DNA from 2 places in the Pseudomonas sp. C2.3V genome. Region 2 is predicted to be linked to the other one. Evidence: predicted binding sites of a transcription regulator. Region 2 holds the regulator's gene; the other holds the start of a gene.
The links. Region 2 encodes FliA, which starts transcription of late flagellar genes. Its sites were predicted from a motif close to CTAAAGTTTNNNNNNNNNNNGCCGNTAA; they were not measured.
Positions count from the first base shown of each region.

Region 1 (3,418 bases), on a different contig from region 2:
ACCTCTTGTGACATGCTGGCGGCATCGCTGGTGCTCTGAGCCACCTCCCGCACGGTCGCGCTCATCTGGTTGATCGCGGTGACAACAAGCTCAGTACCCTGGCGCTGGCGCTCAATGCTCTTGCTGGTCTGAAGTGTGACCGCTGAAGACTCTTCCGCGGCCGTCGCAACTTGCGTGGTGGCGTTACCAATCTCTTGAATCACCTGACCCAACTCGTCAGCCATACGATTGAGGTTATGGGTAATCTCGCCAAATTCGTCCTTGCCCTTGTAATCGGATCGCGCAGTAAGATCGCGTTGCGAAAGTGCCAGCAGCGCATTGTTCACCGCTTTTACGGCAACGCTGATGTTGCGAATGATCAGGTAGGACAGCACCGAGACGACCAACAGCGCAAGCACTGCGACACCCAGCGTTGTCCACAGAACGGCTGACGCATGATGCTGCGCCTTGGCCGCCAGGGCGCCCACCTGCTGTCCCAACTCTTCCTCTACTTCACCCATCAGATCGATTCGGCTCGTCGAAGTTTTGAACCATCCTTCGGCCGACACACCCAGTGACTGACCGATCGGCGTCTCGAATGCCAGACGCTGCAGACGTGCGACCTCAAGCGCGCTGGGCTGCTGCATCTTTTCATCAAGCTTGCGCACAAGCGCCTCAGACGCGTTACGTCTGAAGGCCTCGGAGTAGGCGGAAAACTCACCCAGGTTACGGCTGAAAGCTGATAGCAGATCAGAATCGAACCGATCCTGGTTGAACACGACACCTAGCATGGCCCGCTCACGACCTGCCCGCTCCTTCATCTCGATGAATTCATTAAGCGAGGATAACGCTCGGGCAAGCGATGGCTCATTCACATTGTGCTCCAGTGAATGAGTGAATCCAATCAGCGTTTGAATGACTTTGGTAAACCGCGAGCCTGATTCACGGTTGGTGATGCCCAGCGTATCGATCTGGTCACGGGTGGCTTTCAAACCATCCAATCCAGCCATGGCATCGCGAATCTCACTGGCGCTTCCAGAAAGCGCGCGCAAGGCCGCCATAGCTTCATCCGTCTGCTGACGCATGCGAGGCAGCATATCCCGCATTGCATTTCCCTTGCTGCCCAGATAAACACCGCTTGCGCCGCGCTCACGCTGCAGCACAGTAATTAACTGACTTACCTTCTGGGCAACCGTGCTCGCTTCCACCGTTCGATTCATCTCCTGCAAGGTCTGGTAGCTATCAACCACCTTCGCCGTCGCGAGCCATAGGAAGCCGAGAAGTGGGCATATGAGAATCAGCAGAAGCTTGAAACCCAACGGGATGTTTCGGAGCACGATGTTCACCTCAGAGTCTGCTTCGATATCAATGGTACGAAGCTCAGTCGATTACCTGCCGTCGTGCTTTTATGGCTGCACGTTAAGCAGGATGAGCGCAGCCAAAGGCTGCCCTTGCAAGGCATCACATTCTCTATCGAACCGATAGAAAAAATCTTTAGAAAGAATATGTGTCCAAGCCCTATAACGCTCGATGTCTGTATCGGCGGATAATTTGCGCGTCTGGCTCGTGCGCCATAGCCTTCAGCCGGAGCTTGCATTGATGATCGGGGAAAACGATATGCTCCGCATGGCCGCCGACGAGATGACTGACCTGTTTCCCTGGAGTAAACCACCGACGATGTCGAAAGCCAGGAAAGTACTGTTGTTGCTCATGATTGTGAGCGCTGCCCTGGGTTATCTCGGGCTTCGTGCCGCTTCAACTCCGCGCGAGGCTCAAGCGGGAACTACTGATGTCGCTCAGCGGCAGCAACTGATTCATGCACTTGTCTCGAACAAGAAAAGCCCTATCAAGGAAGCCCGCTGGGTTACACCGTCCCTGCTGCAGATAGGTGTTGTCGATGATCATACCTTGCAGTTCCGGCTGGCCGAATCCGTTTGCCTGAGTGCCAAACAGTACGGTACGCCCGCAAAGCTTGTCAGAGTGGTGGATGCAGCAAAACTGAGGCAAGGTGGAAAGCTGGTAGAGCTTGGGCAGGCCGCTTGTCAGTAGATAACCTCGTGAAGGTCGTATAGACGAGAAAGCCAACTCTCAAGCGTGCCCCGATCAACACAATCGGGACACGGCGAATCTGGAATGCTGAGCCGTTTAATATAGCCGTTAATCGGCCTGGTGCCTTCCGGTTGATGTGAGAGATGCCACCTTAATTAACGGTTGATCAGCCCGTATTTACGGAGCTTGCGGTACAACGTATTGCGACTGATACCGAGCCGCTCAGCCACATGCCCCCGATGCCAGTGCTCAGCCTGCAAGGCTGCAACCAGGGCATCACGCTCCGCTGTCCCCAAAGGGTTACATGCATTTTCTGCAGGTGTCTCCAGCGGCAGCACGGCTGCCACATCCCTGAGGCCGATCCAGCACCCTTCGCTCAAGGCTACAAGCGTTCTCAACAGGTTTCTCAGCTGACGAATATTGCCGGGCCATGGCTGCGCCAGTAGCGCCTGCCTGGCTGCCGGTTCCACTCGAATTTCTTTGCCACGAGCCTCTTCTCGGAGCAGATGATCGATCAGCTCAGCCTTGTCGCTTCGTTCTCGCAAAGGCGTCAGGGTGACTTGCAGGCCAGTCAGGCGGTAATAGAGATCTTCCCGAAACTGACCCGCCGCCACCAGCGCCTTGAGGTCTCGATGGCTGGCACTGATCAGGCGAATATCAAGCGGCTGTGGTACGGTACTTCCCAACGGAACGACATGACGCTCCTCTAGAACACGCAGCAGCCGGGTTTGAAGGGCAAGCGGCATATCGCCAATTTCATCAAGGAACAGGACGCCGCCATTGGCATGCTGGAGCTTGCCTGCCATGCCCTCTTTACGTGCACCGGTAAATGTTCCGCCGCAATAACCAAACAGCTCGCTCTCGATCAGCGCCTCGGGAATGGCCGCACAGTTGAGTGCGATAAATGGCTTGCCTGCACGTGAACTGGCACGGTGCAGCGCAGTAGCGAAAGCCTCCTTGCCAGTCCCGGTCTCCCCATAGAGAAGAACCGGCACATCATGCTCCAACACCTTGAGCGCCCGATCGAACGCCGCATGTAGTGCATGATCGGCGAGACATAGCCCCTCGATCTTTGCGCGGCGAACCGGCGGAGGCGTTACAACCGTACGCAGCTGTATGCCCCGTACCTGTGCATGAAGCAGCACGCCACGCAAAGTGCATATCGACCAATAGGTACTGGGTTGTGGCTGCGCATAGGCCAGGAGTTCATCGAGTCTAATGTCGAGCACGCCTTCCAGCGACTGACCCAGTAACGCCTCCCGGCGGGTAGCCAGTAGGTTCAGGGCAGGCTCGTTAACCGCGGTAATCCGGCCCCCTCCATCGAATGCCAAGAGCCCCTCGCTAAGCAGACCGAGAAACTCGGGCTGGGTATGGAAGCGCAGCAGGTAGT
Region 1 covers NZ_JBZUBN010000002.1:563,233-566,650, reverse strand. Annotated here, with positions in the region: gene AC4LF3_RS22355 (methyl-accepting chemotaxis protein) at 1-1,316, opposite strand, end outside; gene AC4LF3_RS22350 (hypothetical protein) at 1,531-2,028, shown strand; gene AC4LF3_RS22345 (sigma-54-dependent Fis family transcriptional regulator) at 2,184-3,418, opposite strand, start outside.
Region 1: AC4LF3_RS22355 (methyl-accepting chemotaxis protein) is a predicted target of FliA. The motif match lies at 1,450-1,477, and genes of this name have one in related genera.

Region 2 (3,418 bases):
TGCTGGAAGAGGGCGGTATCGTCGCGTTCGTCGGTCCCGCCGGATCGGGTAAGACCACTACGCTGTCCAAAATGGCAGCGAGCTATGTTCTGAAGTATGGCGCGCAAAGTCTTGCGCTGGTCACCATGGATAGCCATCGCATCGGCGCCCAAGAGCAAATCAAGACGTTGGGTCATATTCTCGATGTGCCGGTTACCGTTGTAGATCCACGTCAGTCGTTGGCTCAGGCGCTTGAGCCACTGGCTCGCAAGCGCATGGTCCTGATCGATACGGCAGGTATCCCGGCCAATGACCCCTCCCTGCGTCTGCAGCTGGAAGCGCTGGCTAATGAGAAACTGAAGATTCGCAACTATCTGGTCATGGCTGTAACCAGCCAGAGCCAAGTGCTGAAAGCGGCTTATCACAACTACAAGGGGTGCGGTCTGGCTGGTTGTGTTCTGACCAAACTGGATGAATCCGCGACGTTGGGTGAAGCGCTCGGTATAGCCATTAGCCATCATATCCCGGTAGCCTATCTCTCCGACGGTCCTCGCATCCCTGACGACCTGCATATTGCGCGCAAGCATCAGCTGGTTAGCCGTGCAGTCAATCGTCAGCTGACCGAGGAGCCAGCAGAGGAAACCATGGCGGATATGTTTGCCGAGCTCTATCAAAAGCCGGCCAAGCGCGTCGGTTAAGTTACAGTTTTTTGCGAGTTGGGTAAGGTTTTTGCAATAGAAGGTTTACAGGCGTCGTAGTGTCAGAAAGCAGTACACGCTTCAGGTTTAAGTGCCAGCTGGCTCGTTAGCATAACGATCTGGCTACACCATAAGTGCCCCTACGGGCTGGCTGGTTTTTCATAGGTGTACAGCAATGGGTATGCATCCCGTACAGGTAATTGCAGTGACAGGCGGCAAGGGAGGCGTTGGGAAAACCAACGTTTCGGTAAACCTTTCGCTAGCGTTGGCTGAACTGGGCCGACGTGTCATGTTGCTCGATGCCGACTTGGGCTTGGCAAACGTCGACGTTTTGCTCGGTTTGACTCCGAAGCAGACGCTCGCCGATGTGATCGAAGGCAAATGTGATCTTCGCGACGTGATTTTGCAAGGCCCTGGCGGTATCCGGGTCGTTCCGGCGGCTTCCGGTGCGCAAGCCATGGTGCAGTTGTCGTCTCTTCAACATGCCGGTCTGATCCAGGCATTCAGTGACATCAGCAACGATATCGATGTGCTTGTTGTCGATACGGCTGCTGGCATCGGTGATTCGGTCGTGAGCTTTGTACGGGCTGCCCAGGAAGTGCTTCTGGTGGTCTGTGATGAGCCTACTTCGATCACGGACGCTTATGCGCTTATCAAGATGTTCAACCGCGATCATGGAATCACGCGGTTTCGCGTACTGGCGAATATGGCATTGACGCCCCAGGAAGGTCGCAATCTCTTTGCTAAGCTGACCAAGGTAACTGACCGTTTCTTGGATGTGGCTCTGCAGTATGTGGGTGCGGTTCCTTTTGATGAATGTGTACGGAAAGCCGTCCAGAAGCAGCGGTCCGTATACGAAGCATACCCGCGCTCCAAAGCCGCTCTGGCTTTCCGGGCCATTGCCCAGAAGGTGGATGCTTGGCCCTTGCCAGCCAACCCACGCGGTCACTTGGAGTTTTTCGTCGAACGATTGGTGCAACCCACTGTAGGGCCAAATGTATGACAGCGTCCAGCGGTCTCCGTATGTACAGTAAATCTCAGACCCATTCACAGCAGGAGCAACTGATCAATCAGTATGCGCCGCTGGTCAAGCGCATTGCCTATCACCTGTTGGCGCGTCTGCCTGCCAATGTACAGGTGGAAGATCTCATGCAGGCCGGCATGATCGGCCTGCTCGAGGCCTCCAAGAAGTACGATGCCGGCAAAGGTGCAAGCTTTGAAACCTATGCCGGTATCCGTATCCGCGGAGCCATGCTGGACGAGGTTCGCAAAGGTGATTGGGCACCTCGTTCGGTGCATCGTAACAGCCGTATGGTGGCCGATGCGATTCGTGCTGTTGAAGCAAGAACGGGTCGTGACGCTAAAGATCCTGAAGTTGCTGCCGAACTTGGTGTAAGCCTTGAAGAATATTACGGCATTCTCAATGACACATTGGGAAGTCGCCTGTTCAGCTTCGATGACTTGATGGAAGAGGGTGAGCACGGTCTCGAAGAGAGCGGAGCCCATGATTTCGAGCCAGGTCGAGGACTGGAAGATGATCGTTTCAAGCAGGCCCTGGCGGAAGCCATTGCCAATCTTCCAGAGCGTGAGCGTCTCGTCTTGTCGCTGTATTACGACGAGGAGTTGAACCTAAAGGAAATCGGAGAGGTGCTTGGGGTAAGTGAATCCCGAGTCTGTCAACTGCACAGTCAGTGCGCAGCACGTCTGCGGGCTCGTCTGGCTGAATGGCGTTCGCGCTAAGGCAAAACACTAAGCATGTATGGCATGCCTTTGAAAAGGCATGTCTGGGGTAAGGATGGAGGTCGACTTGGACAAAGATATGAAAATTCTCATCGTGGACGATTTTTCCACCATGAGACGCATCATCAAGAATCTGCTGCGAGATCTGGGGTTCACCAATACTACCGAGGCCGACGACGGCTTGACGGCGTTGCCGATGCTGCAAAGCGGCAACTTCGACTTCCTGGTAACGGACTGGAACATGCCGGGTATGACCGGTATCGACCTGCTACGGGAAGTCCGTGCCGATGCACGCCTGAAGAACCTGCCTGTTCTGATGGTAACGGCCGAAGCCAAGCGCGAACAAATTGTCGAGGCAGCTCAAGCGGGTGTGAATGGTTACGTTGTGAAGCCGTTTACTGCCCAGGTGCTCAAAGAAAAGATCGACAAGATCTTTGAGCGGGTCAACGGCTGATAACCATCTCGAGGATGTTATGGACCTTGGCAGTAAATCATTCGAAGACCTGGAATCGACCCTGAAAAAGCATGCCCAAGAGCTGGTTGCCAGCCTTGAAGATGGCAATTTCAGCCAGGCAGTGCAGCTCATCAATGAGCTCAATCAGGTGCGAGATCGTGGTCTGTATCAGGAAATCGGCAAGCTGACGCGTGAGTTGCACAACGCGATCGTCAACTTCCAGATCGATCCCCAGGCGTCCTATGCCAATGAAGTAACAAACATTGCAGACGCCACCGATCGCCTAAGCTATGTTGTGGAAATGACGGAGCGTGCTGCCAACCGTACCATGGACTTGGTCGATGCCAGCACACCGCTTATCGAATCATTTGGTAAGGACGCTCATGACCTCCACGCCGAGTGGGGCCGCTTTATGCGGCGCGAGCTCAGTGCCGAGGAGTTCCGCGAGCTGGCCAAGCGAGTCGGTGCGTTTCTGGGGCGCAGCGATGAGGACGCCCACAAGCTGTCTTCGTTGCTGAACGATATCCTGTTGGCGCAGGACTATCAG
Region 2 covers NZ_JBZUBN010000001.1:1,709,851-1,713,268, forward strand. Annotated here, with positions in the region: gene flhF (flagellar biosynthesis GTPase FlhF) at 1-677, shown strand, start outside; gene fleN (flagellar synthesis regulator FleN) at 853-1,680, shown strand; gene fliA (RNA polymerase sigma factor FliA) at 1,677-2,417, shown strand; gene AC4LF3_RS08075 (chemotaxis response regulator CheY) at 2,497-2,871, shown strand; gene AC4LF3_RS08080 (protein phosphatase CheZ) at 2,891-3,418, shown strand, end outside.